Regions from separate parts of the Streptomyces sp. NPDC029956 genome, predicted to be linked through region 2. Evidence: riboswitches for the same ligand, from Rfam matches in the RefSeq annotation. Region 2 holds a riboswitch; the other holds the start of a gene.
What was found. Region 2 has a riboswitch for cobalamin ahead of ACZ4XX_RS31460 (hypothetical protein). Riboswitches for the same ligand answer to the same signal wherever they lie in the genome.

Region 1 (7,871 bases), on a different contig from region 2:
CGACGACAGCTTGCCGATCGTCGGCGTCTCCAGGAACAGGTTCAGCGACTGCGACTGGTCGAGGAACGGGGTCCGGGCGGCGGCCATGTCGATCAGGCCGCGCTGCGGGATCTCCCACGCCGTGCGGTACAGCTCGCGGACCTCGGCCGGGACCCAGGTGAAGCCGGCCACCGAGCCGTTGGACTCGCGCAGCGCCTCACGGGTCTGCGCGTCCCACACGCCGAGCTCCTTCAGCTCGTCGACCAGGTACGAGTTGACCTGGAGGAACTCGCCCGAGAGCGTCTCGCGCTTGAACAGGTTGGAGACCTGCGGCTCGATGCACTCGTACACGCCGGCGATCGAGGCGATCGTCGCGGTCGGAGCGATGGCGAGGAGGAGGCTGTTGCGCATGCCGACGGCGGCGATCCGCTCGCGCAGCGCGGCCCAGCGCTCCGGCCAGTTCAGCTCGACCTCGTAGTGGTCCGGGTGGAGCACACCGCGGGCGGCGCGGGTCTTGTCCCAGGCGGGGACCGGACCGCTGCGCTCGGCGAGGTCGGCGGAGGCCTCGTACGCGGCGAGCATGATGCGCTCGGCGATACGGGTGGACAGCGCGCGCGCCTCGGCGGAGTCGAACGGCAGCTTCAGCTGGAAGAAGACGTCCTGGAGGCCCATCGCGCCCAGGCCGACCGGGCGCCAGCGGGCGTTGGAGCGGCCCGCCTGCTCGGTCGGGTAGAAGTTGATGTCGACGACCCGGTCGAGGAAGGTGACGGCCGTGCGGACGGTGGAGTCGAGGCGCTCCCAGTCGATGTCGCCGTCGACGACGAAGGCGCCGAGGTTGACCGAGCCCAGGTTGCAGACCGCGGTCTCGCCGTCGTCGGTGACCTCCAGGATCTCCGTGCAGAGGTTGGAGGAGTGGACGGTGTGGCCGGGCTCGGCGGTCTGGTTGGCCGTCCGGTTCGAGGCGTCCTTGAAGGTCATCCAGCCGTTGCCGGTCTGGGCCAGGGTCCGCATCATGCGGCCGTACAGGTCGCGGGCCGGCATCGTCTTGCGGGCCAGGCCCGCGGCCTCGGCCTTGTGGTAGGCGGCGTCGAACTCCGCGCCCCACAGGTCGACGAGCTCGGGCACGTCCGAGGGGGAGAACAGCGACCAGTCGGCGTCGGCGTTGACGCGGCGCATGAACTCGTCGGGGATCCAGTGCGCCAGGTTCAGGTTGTGCGTACGGCGCTGGTCCTCGCCCGTGTTGTCGCGGAGCTCCAGGAACTCCTCGATGTCCGCGTGCCAGGTCTCCAGGTAGACGGCGGCGGCGCCCTTGCGGCGGCCGCCCTGGTTCACGGCGGCGACGGAGGCGTCGAGGGTCTTCAGGAACGGCACGATGCCGTTGGAGTGCCCGTTGGTGCCGCGGATCAGCGAACCGCGGGCGCGGATGCGGGAGTAGGAGAGGCCGATGCCGCCCGCGTGCTTCGAGAGGCGCGCGACCTGGTGGTAGCGGTCGTAGATGGAGTCCAGCTCGTCCTGCGGGGAGTCCAGGAGGTAGCAGGAGGACATCTGCGGGTGGCGGGTGCCGGAGTTGAAGAGCGTGGGGGAGGACGGCAGGTAGTCGAGCCGGCTCATCAGGCGGTAGAGGGCGGTGACCTCGTCGAGCGCGCGGACGCTGTCGTCCTCGGCGAGGCCGCAGGCCACACGGAGCATGAAGTGCTGCGGGGTCTCGACCACCTTGCGGGTGATCGGGTGGCGCAGCAGGTAGCGCGAGTAGAGGGTGCGCAGACCGAAGTAGCCGAAGCGGTCGTCGGCGGTCGCGTCGATCGTCGCGTCGAGCCGGTCCGCGTGCAGCGCGACGAACTCGGCGGTGCGGTCGGCGATCAGGCCCTCGCGGTGACCGACGGCGACGGAGGCCGAGAAGGAGAAGGAGCCCTGGCCGGCGGCCTCGTCGGCGATCGTGATCGTCAGGAGCCGGGCGGCGAGCCGGGAGTACGCCGGGTCCTCGGCGATCAGACCGGCGGCCGACTCGGTGGCCAGCTCGCGCAGTTCCGCCTCGTCCGCCACTGCGCTGCGGCCGCGCAGTGCGGCGGCGGCGACCTTGCCGGGGTCGGTGTCGGGGAGATCGGCGGTGAGGTCGGTCAGGGTCCGCAGCAGCACGGTCCCGGGGCCGTCGCTCTCGACCGCGGAAGCCTCGGCGGAAGCCGGATCGGCGGGCGCGATGGTCACGTGGGGGCTCTCCCTCGCTCGGCTCGGGGCCGCGGCGGGGGATGGCGGGCATGCGGGCATCCGTAACGCCGGACGCGACGCTTCCACCGGCCCACTCCGCGAGGCCCGGACGTCGTTGGCACCCGGAACGGACGGACCGGATGCGCTGGCGGCAGGTCCTCGGACTCACCTCGCCCGAATACGTCGTATCCGTACGAAGCACACCGTTGCGGGACAGTTCCGGATTCGCGCCGGATTCCCCTGCGTCGACAGCGAGGATGAGCATACATGTGGGGGGCGCCGCTTGCGGAACCCCCCACATGTTGTGTCGCCCCCCCCGGCTCAGAACTCCAAGGAGTAGGTGCGCAGGCGGTGGTCGGGGAGGGGCTCCCAGTCCCGGTCCGGGGTGCGGACGAAGCCCAGACGCTCGTAGATCCGGTGCGCGGAGACCATCGTGGCGTCCGTGGACAGCACGATGCGCCGGCACCCGGGGAGGGCCCGTGCGCGGTCGATACAGGCCCGTACGAGGGCCTCTCCGACGCCCCGGCCGCGGGCCTCCCGGGAGACCACGAGCATCCGGAACTCGGCCTCGCCCTCGACGGCGATGTCCGCCCACGGGGTCGAGCCGGTGGCGAAGGTCACCCCGCCGAGCAGTCGCCCGTCGCCGTCCTCGGCGACGAGCACCTCGCTCTCGCGCGCCCGCCGGGCGGTGTCCCGGAGCACGTGCAGATACGAGTCCTCCGCCCCGTACTTCAGCAGCCCGTCGTTCAGATAGGTCCCCGCGGTGAGTTCACCGAGCGCCTCGTGGTCCTCGGGCCGTACCGCCCTGATCGTGAAGTCCATGAGGGCAGTGTGCCTCCGGCGGCCCGGAGGCCCCCAGCGGGTCTCAGCCGCCGGCCCCCACCGAGTTGTCGGGTGCGCCGTCGCCCACCGGCGGCAGGTCGCCGCGTCCGACGGGCCGCCCGCCGCCCGTCTGCTCCGGCAGGACGGCGTCGAGGTCGGCGGCGTCGGCGCGGTGGGTGCGCTCGGCGGCGCCCCGGAGTGCCTTCCGGTCCACCGTGAGCGGGGCGGCGACCTCGACGCGCAGCCCGTTCTCGGTGCGTACGTACGCGTGCTGCCCGGGGGAGCGGAGGTACCAGCGGTCTCCGTCCCGGACGCAGCCGTCGGACCCGGCGCTGTCCGCCGCGGCGCACTCCTTCTCCGAGAAGGGGCGGCGCTCGGCGGAGACGGTCAGGCGGACGCCGTCCTTCCGCAGGTAGGAGACCTGGAAGCCGTCGTCGCCGACGACCCCCGACGCCATCCGGGAGGCTTCGAAGCCCTCGGCCTCGGTGACGTACACATGGTCCTTGTCGGTCTGTGCCCAGCGGGCACGGGCGTCCAGCTCGGCCGCGTCGGGCGTCGGGGGGCCGCCCGCCGTCTCGGTGCCGCAACCGGTGACGGCGAGGGCGAGGGTGAAGGGGAGCAGGGCGAGCGGGGCGAGGAGTGGTCGGGTGCGCATGTCCCGCATCCTCGCCCGGGGACGGCGAAGGCCGCCATGCCTCCGGGTGGGGCAGGGCGGCCTTCGTCAGGTCCGGCGCCGGATCAGTGGGTCTCGGCGCCGACCTTCGGGAGCTTCGGGTCGACACCGCGGTCGCCCGCGTCGGCCGTGTAGTCCTCCGGGGAGGTCTCGTCGATGCCCTCGGGGGCCTTCACGGCCTTGAGGACGAAGGTCAGGACGACCGTGACGAGGACGTTGAGGAGGAAGGCGGTGAGACCGATGTAGCCGATCTCGCCGATGCCCGGGATCTCCGCGGAGGAGCCGCCGAAGTGCTTCTGGGTGGGGCTGGCGACCCCGTAGGCGGCGACCGTGCCGTAGATCATGCCGACGGCCCAGCCGGCGAGCAGCGCCCAGCGGTGGAACCAGCGGGTGAAGAGACCGCCGACGAGGGCCGGGAAGGTCTGCAGGATCCAGATGCCGCCGAGCAGCTGGAAGTTGATCGCGACCGTCTTGTCCATGGTGAGGACGAAGGCGAGCGCGCCGACCTTCACGAGCAGCGAGACCAGCTTGGAGACCTTGGTCTCCTGGGCCGGGGTGGCGTCCGGTTTGATGAAGTCCTTGTAGATGTTGCGGGTGAAGAGGTTGGCCGCGGCGATCGACATGATCGCGGCGGGTACGAGCGCGCCGATGCCGATCGCGGCGAACGCGACGCCCGCGAACCAGTCCGGGAACATCGTCTCGAACAGCTGCGGGATGGCGAGCTGGCCGTTCTTCACCTGGATCCCGGCGGCGATCGCCATGAAGCCGAGCAGCGCGAGCAGGCCCAGCATCAGCGAGTACAGCGGCAGGATCGTGGTGTTGCGGCGGATGACCTCACGGCTCCGGGACGACAGCGTCGCCGTGATGGAGTGCGGGTACATGAACAGCGCGAGCGCCGAGCCGAGCGCCAGCGTCGCGTACGTCCACTGGCCGGCCTCACCGGGGACGAGCGAGCCGCGCGGCTTGCCGGTCGCCGGGTTGGTCTGCGCGTACGCCTCGCCCGCCTTGGCGAAGATCTCGTCGAAGCCGCCCAGCTTGATCGGGATGTAGATGATCGCCACCGCGATGACGATGTAGATCAGGGTGTCCTTGACGAAGGCGATGAGCGCGGGGGCGCGCAGGCCCGAGGAGTACGTGTACGCCGCGAGGACACCGAAGGCGATGAGCAGCGGCAGGTCCTTGATGAACCAGTGGGTGTTCTCGCCGCCGCCGACGCCCATCACGTCCAGGACGGCCTGGATGCCGACGAGCTGGAGCGCGATGTACGGCATGGTGGCGAGGATGCCGGTGACCGCCACCGCGAGGGAGAGGCCCTTGGAACCGAAGCGGCCGCGCACGAAGTCCGAGGTGGTGACGTACCCGTGCTTGTGCGAGACCGACCAGAGGCGCGGCAGGAAGGTGAAGATCAGCGGGTAGACCAGGATCGTGTACGGCACGGCGAAGAAGCCTGCCGCGCCCGCCGCGTAGATGGCCGCCGGGACGGCGACGAAGGTGTACGCGGTGTAGAGGTCGCCGCCGAGCAGGAACCAGGTCACCCAGGTGCCGAACGACCGGCCGCCCAGGCCCCATTCGTCGAGGCTGTTCTCGTTCTCGGCCCTCCGCCAGCGCGAGGCGAGGAATCCCATGACCGTGACGGCCAGGAAGAAGAAGATGAAGACGGCGAGTGCGACGCCGTTCACGCCGTCCTTCATCGCTCGTCACCCCCCTTGCGGGCACGCTGGTCCAGCTGCCACAGCTTGTAGGCGACCATGGTGAGCGCGGTGGAGATCAGCACCCAGAGCATCTGGTACCAGTAGAAGAACGGGATGCCGGCGAAGAGCGGTTCGGCCTTCGCGTACGAACTCACCCAGAGCATCGCCACGAACGGCGCGAACAGACAGAGCGCGATCGCCACTCTCAGGGGTGTGATGGTGGGTTGTTTCCCTTGTGTCGCTTCTGGCATGGCGATTCCGGTCCCCTCACTGATCACCTCGGTAATGGTGGGGAAATCTAGGGGACGGTTCCGCTCCATGGAACCCCCGTCCGCATAACGGATGGAGTACGTCGGTCGCGGTCGTGGGAGCGGTCCCCCGGCGCGGAGTTCAGAGCCAGCCCTCCTTGGCGGCCCGCACCCCCGCCTCGAACCGGCTGCGCGCACCGAGCCTGTTCATCAGTTCCGAGCTCATCCTGCGTACGGTCCGCAGCGAGATCCCGAGGCGGCGGGCGGCGATGTCGTCCGTGCAGCCGATTCCGAGCAGCATGAGCAACTCCCTTTCCTGCGGCGAGAGATCGTGTTCGTCGCGGCGAGGGCTCTCGCCGAACGGCGTGCCCGCGTCCCACAGCCGGTCGAAGAGCACCACGAGCGCGTGCACCAGGCCGGGGCTGCGGACCTCCAGGGCGCCCGCGCGTCCGTCCTCCGGGTCGACGGGGACGAGCGCGGCCTCCCGGTCGACGATCACCATGAGCATCGGCACCACGGGCACGGTCCGCGCCTCGCCGCCGAGGTCGCAGTACCAGCGCACGTATTCGACGGTCGGTGGGTCGTTGCGAAAGCTCTCCTGGTAGATCGACCGGATCTTCACGCCGCGTTCCAGGGCGAGTTGGTCGAGCGGCTGGCTCGCGTCCATGGTGTCGGGGAGCTGCGCGCCGCCCGGGAGCAGGGAGAGGCACTCGGTGCGGGCGTTCGCGGCCAGGTCCTCCAGGCGTTCCCGGACGTTGTCGAGTCCGGTGATGCGGTCCACCAGGTCGTGCCGGACGCCCGGTTCCGAGTGGTCCGCGTACGAGGCGAGGATGCCGGCGACGGCCCGTCCCGCCCGCTCGACCTGGCGTTTCCGCTTGCTCAGCTCGGCCTCGGCGCGGGAGAGCAGGAAGGAGAAGCCGACGTCCGGGTTGAAGGGTTCGACCTCGCCCGAGGAGTCGTCCATGAGGACGAGCTTGAGGTCCGCGAGGCAGGCCAGCGCCTCGCGGACCTCGAGCTCGGGGCGGCCCAGATGGGCCGCCATCTCCGTCACGTCGTACTCGGGCCGCTCCAGGAGTAAACGGTAGACGGCCTCCGTCGACTCCTTTATGCCGAGCGCCTCCAGCATCCCCGTCTCCCCCTCGTCGCGTTCCGTGCCGCGACCGCCCCGCAGTCGTGATCGCGGTCGTCGATGCTAAGCGGGAGAACCCGTCTAGGTCTAGACCAATTCGAAGGATGTCCGGGGTGTGGGACGGGCGGGGGAGCCGGGCAGGGCACGCCGGCGGCCCGCCGAGGCGTCGAGCAGCGCCGCCATCGCGAACCCCGAGACGAGCAGCGCCAGTTCGACCTGCGGCCCGATCCCTGCCGCGAGCACCGCGAGCGCGCCCGCCCCGGCCGCGAGCAGCCCCGCCCACGAGGGGCCGCCCGCCGCCGACGCCACCGAGCGGTCGAGCGACACGCAGAAGGCGAAGGCGCCGACGACGAGGGGGACCCAGCCGGTGACGGCCCCGGTGCCGGGCGGGCCCCACTGCCACAGGACGGTGAGCGCACCCGCCGAGGCGACGGAGGCGAGGACGGCACGGAACACGGCGCGGGCCGCCGTGCCCGCCGTGGTGAGAGCGGCGAGGGCGAGGAAGGCGGCGAGGGCGGCCGCCGGCACCGCGAACGGGAGGAGACCGTAGACACCGTCCACGAGATCGCGGTCGACCACGCCCGAGCCGCCGACCGGGGCGAGGGCTGTCCCTGCCGAGCCGCCGACCGGCGCCGGGGCTGTCTCTGCCGTGGCGCCGGCCTGCGCGAGGGCTGCCCCTTCCGACAGCGCCGACCGCAGAGCCGTCACCGTCGCCGCGCCCGCCGCCGTCATCGGCTCCTCCTCCGGTACGACCACGACCACGGCCGAACCGTCGCGGTGCCACTCGGCCGCCGCCGGCGCCGCCGCGAGCAGCACCCCCGGGACCCGGGCCGCCCGTGCGGCCACGGCCTCCGCGTCCGCACCCTCGGGGACCAGGACCTCCAGCGGGTTCAGGACCCCCGACGGCACCCCGGCCGCCGTGAGCCGGTCGAGGCCGTCGCGGGCCGGTCCGCTCGCCACCAGGGCGTGCGCCTCCGGATTGCCCACTCGTAGCTGCGTGGCCGCGCCGGCGAGCAGGACGAGGAGGGTGAGGCCGACCGCCGCCGGGACCCGGCCGGGCCGCCTCGGCCGTGTCGCCCGAGCCGTCCGAGGCGTCCGAGCCGGCCGAGCCGCCCGAGCCGGCA
Region 2 (4,244 bases):
GCGAGGGAGAGCTCGGCCCGCAGGGTTTCCAGCTGACGTTCCGACTCTTCGAGCACGGCCTGCATGGCCACGAGTCTGGCCTCGAGTTCGCTTGCCTGGCGCTGCGCCTCGTGCGCGGCGGCCTGTGCGGCATCTGCCTGCTGGCGGAGCGCGCGAAGTCCCGTGACGACCAAGGCGGACGAGATGGAGCCGTCGCGGGCCAGGACCAGCTCCTTGGACGGCCCAAACGATGCAGCGCCCTCCGACTCCGGTGCGGCACTGTGTCCCGGATCAGGGATGGCCGACGCCGGAGTCTCGTCGACCCTGTCCACCGACGAGTCGGGAGATGAGCCCGTGACGCTGCGCTGGGCGGCCACCTCATCGTCCCGGAGTGCCAGGAGAGCTTCCGTCTGAAGCGACCCTCGCTCATCTTCGCGCCACCTTGCCAGGGCCGCAGAATTGAGAGAGCTGCCTGAACCGCTGCGCAGTGCCGCCGCAGCCGTCTCGTCGGCCCGGCGTGACTGCACGGCAGCGTCGGCCCTCCGCCACAACTCAACCCATCTGTTCGGGTCCTCATAGCGCCTCGCCTGCCTGGAAAGAAGGTCGACGATCATCAGAAGGCTCTCGAGATTGGGCAGCCTCTTGCCGCTGAAGACGTGATAGAGCGTCGACCTCCCCATCTGAAGACGACTGGCAATGCGGTCCAGTGTCGGCTGGTCTGCCTGCCGCCGCAGGTCTCGCAAGTGGCGCACCAGCTCGACGAGTTCCTCAGGCCCGTCGTCGGGGAGCGCGCTCATAGGTCGTCCGACCATCCGTCGTGTCACCGCCTCTCACCTGGGCATTCGCGTTGTCTCTGAATTGTCTCTACGATTCGAGAGAATCGGGCGCAGTGCCGGTCCGACACGGCGTCATCCTTCACCTCTGCGGGGGAGTTCACATGCTTATCGCCGCCGGCTCCGCCCAGACCCCCTACGTGCTGATTGCGCTCCTGGTGGGCCTGGTCGCGGGCGGTCTGGTGTTCCACATCTCCACCCGGCCACCGCTCAACATGGCCCTTGGCCCGGCGTTCCTCTCCGGCGGCGCTGCCGCCGGGGTGGTGATACCACTCGCCCTCCAGGTTCTGGAGCAGCTGGGTCTGCTCACCTAACCAGGGCGCGACCTTCCCGCGGGGCGCCGGACCGAAAGGTCCCGCGTCCCACTGTTTCGTCGCGGCCATCCTTCCCCCTGCTTCGCCGATGGATCGTCACGCCTCGTTCTATCGCGTCGGATAAGGAGAGCTTATCCGACGTGATTACCCATCCGGCTACCGTTCCGCCATGACGACCACACCCCGCCCGCGCTTCTCCGTCCGCGCCGGCCTCGCCGACCCCGAGTTCGATGGACCGTTCGAGGGGGTGCCCCATCACCTCACGGGCCCGCTGCAGAAGTGGGTGGAGGATGCGCTCTTCGTCGGGGGCGGCCGATACAACGAAGCCACCGCACAGCTTCTGTGCGTGCGGCTGCGGATCCCCGTCCTGAGCGAACGCGCTGGATTGTTCCCCTACACGAAGACCCTCACGAGCCGTACGGGGGACGACCTGCTCGACATCGTTGACGCGCTGCTCGGTTACTGGTTCGAGATCGAGGTTGACGGATCGATCGGGACCCTCAACCGGCTGCTCGACAACGGCGGATCCGCATACCGGGTAACGGACATGGAGGACGGCCTGGAGGAGCGCGTCACCCCGGCCGCGAGGGATGCGGTGAGGCAGGCCATCACCGAAGCTGCAGACCAGCAGAACGCCGGCTCCGCGTCCGACCACCTCGAAGTGGCATGGAAGGCCGCGTACGGGCGCGGTCCGGATGCGGTGCGGGCGTACAGCGAGTCCATCAAGGCCGTCGAGGCCGCGGCGCACGCCGTCATCCAGCCGAACAACGCCAAGGCCACGCTCGGCACCATGCTTGGCGAGATCAAGAACGCCCGGCACAAGTTCGTCGCCGCGATCCCTTCGACCGGCGGCGATGCGATCGCCCCGGCGGAAGCGATGATGCGCGCTCTGTGGGACGGCCAGACGTCGCGGCACGGTGGCCAGACGCCCACGTCGCCCGAGACGCTGGAGTCGGCCCGGGCCGGCGTGCACCTCGCCGCCGCACTCGTGCAGTGGTTCGTCTCAGGAGCCGTCATCCGCACCCCCTGAGCCGTACAATGAGCCCTGGACGCAGGGGAATCCGGCGTGAATCCGGAACTGTCCCGCAACGGTGTGCGCCTTGAAGGCGTGAGTCCGAGGACCTGCCCATCCAGAACGTGCCCGAGCGTGTCCGCGCGCCCGTGCCCTTCTGGGAGGGCTTCGGGATATCGGCTCGAAGCCCGATCCGTATCGGATCGGGCTTTCTTACTGTCGGCCTCCAGGTCTCTCCAACGAAGGGGCGAGGTCTGCGCGAGCGCGCAGACGAGTTGCCGCCGCACCGGCGGAGACAGCCCAGGAGGACTTCGTGACCATTCAGATCGCGCCGCTGGCGGCCCTGCTCCTTGTGATGGGCATCAGCGTCGGCATCACGGTCTTCATGTACACCGCGCGCGCTCAAGGAGCTGGCGGTCGCGGCGACCTGGGGACGGCGATCGCCTCGGGGGCGGCCGTAGCAATGCTGCTGGCAGCCCTGTTCGCCCCCGGGTTCGGCGAGCCCCCGGCGACCCCCGCGACGTCGACGAATACCCCCCGAGCGGTCACGCCTGCCCACTAGCCGACGAGCCGGTGCGGCATGGGTCGGTTACCGACAACCGGCGTACGCCTCAGCTGCTGTCCGGCACGGTCACCCTCGTACGCGGCGCGAGGACGCCAGACCACGAGGTTGGCCGAAAATGCTGCACAAGGAAGGTTGGTGACGATGTATAAGAGAGCATAGGGAGTGTTGCACAAGGAGTGCAGCGCCCAGCATAGATTGAGGAGTACGCCGTGACTGTCCATCTGTATCCGCTCGCGAACGGGCTGAGCACCGACCACCCGGTGCCCGGGCTGCCGTTCGTCGATGACTCGCACATCCCGCTCGACGAGGGCCCCGAGGCCATCGAGGCCGTGGGCCGCAATAAGGGAGAGGGGATGTGGGGCCGTTTCGACCTCCACCGTGCTTCCGGCGGCTGGCGGGCCTTCACCACCGACCCGCTCGACAACTCGCTCGGCTGGTCGGTGCGCTACCACCCCGAGCACGGCCGGACCGTCCTGCTGATGAAGGACGACGACACCTCCACCCTGCACAGCACCTGGGACGGCGAGCAGCTGTTCTACCGGGCCGGCGGCTACTGGTTCGACGGCGCCGCCTGGTACCGGCCCGGACAGGTCTGGGACCCCGTCGAGCAGGACTACGAGAAGCGCCAGGCGCGCGCCGCGGTCACCGTCAGCGCCGCCGACATGCTCGACCGCCGCGCCGACGCGGCCCGGGCCGCCGTGCTCGACGTCGCCGCCATCGACGCCGAGGCGCCGGCACCGGTGGTGGCGAACTGGGGCGACCACCTGGCGCTGTGGGCCGCCCACCAGGCCGAGCGCGATGGCGCGCTGCCGCTGGAGAAGTGCGTGGTCGACCTCGCCACCCCGGAGCTGAGCGGCGCCCAGCTGATCGGCGTGCCGGAGATGGCCGAGCTCGGCGGCATCACCGCCTCGACGCTGCGGGCCTACATCTCGCGCGGCAACAGCGAGGTGCCCCAGCCGCAGGCCCAGGTCGGCGGCCGTGACCAGTGGGCCCGGGCCGTGGCCGACGACTGGGTCGAGGCCCGCCGGCGCTCCTACGAGGGCGTCCGGGCCGTGATGTCGGCCGGTGACCTCTACCAGCTCTCCCGCGGGGCGGCGGAGGTCCGTGACCACTTCGCCGATGACTTCCAGAACACCCTGTGGGGAAGGCCGGACGTGCGCAAGCGGTGGATCCTGCGCGCCCGCAACGAGGACTCCGTCCGGGAGATCGCCGACGCGCTGGCCTGGAACGTCGCCAGCAGCCTGGACCGCGTCCTGCCCACCCACGTCCTCGGCCACACCGTCGAGAGCGCCGTGCTGCACGACTTCGCCGACGCCATCGACCTGGACCGCGAGGTGCGGGCCCGGCCGAAGAAGGCGAGGGCGAAGGAGTGGCTGCACCTGTACCTCTCGCGGCCGATCGCGGAGATGCTCGTCTGGTTCATCCGCCACCACCCCGAGTCCGCCCACCACTACATCGGCGAGATCACCCGCGAAGCCCACACCCGCTGGGAGATCCCGGCGAAGGACACCCTCTACACGCTGCGCCAGTATGCGGTCGTG

Region 1: linked by a shared signal. The riboswitch ahead of ACZ4XX_RS18260 (ribonucleoside-diphosphate reductase subunit alpha) and the one ahead of ACZ4XX_RS31460 (hypothetical protein) in region 2 are both predicted to bind cobalamin.

The regions. Positions count from the first base shown of each region.
Region 1 is NZ_JBVHZJ010000020.1:40,230-48,100, reverse strand. Features, by position in the region: gene ACZ4XX_RS18260 (ribonucleoside-diphosphate reductase subunit alpha) at 1-2,184, opposite strand, end outside; cobalamin riboswitch at 2,318-2,483, opposite strand; gene ACZ4XX_RS18255 (GNAT family N-acetyltransferase) at 2,506-3,006, opposite strand; gene ACZ4XX_RS18250 (hypothetical protein) at 3,050-3,661, opposite strand; gene mctP (monocarboxylate uptake permease MctP) at 3,745-5,370, opposite strand; gene ACZ4XX_RS18240 (DUF3311 domain-containing protein) at 5,367-5,621, opposite strand; gene ACZ4XX_RS18235 (LuxR C-terminal-related transcriptional regulator) at 5,761-6,744, opposite strand; gene ACZ4XX_RS18230 (MMPL family transporter) at 6,835-7,871, opposite strand, start outside.
Region 2 is NZ_JBVHZJ010000053.1:23,359-27,602, forward strand. Features, by position in the region: gene ACZ4XX_RS31445 (helix-turn-helix domain-containing protein) at 1-776, opposite strand, end outside; gene ACZ4XX_RS31450 (hypothetical protein) at 917-1,126, shown strand; gene ACZ4XX_RS31455 (hypothetical protein) at 1,296-2,156, shown strand; cobalamin riboswitch at 2,138-2,270, shown strand; gene ACZ4XX_RS31460 (hypothetical protein) at 2,452-2,700, shown strand; gene ACZ4XX_RS31465 (hypothetical protein) at 2,913-4,244, shown strand, end outside.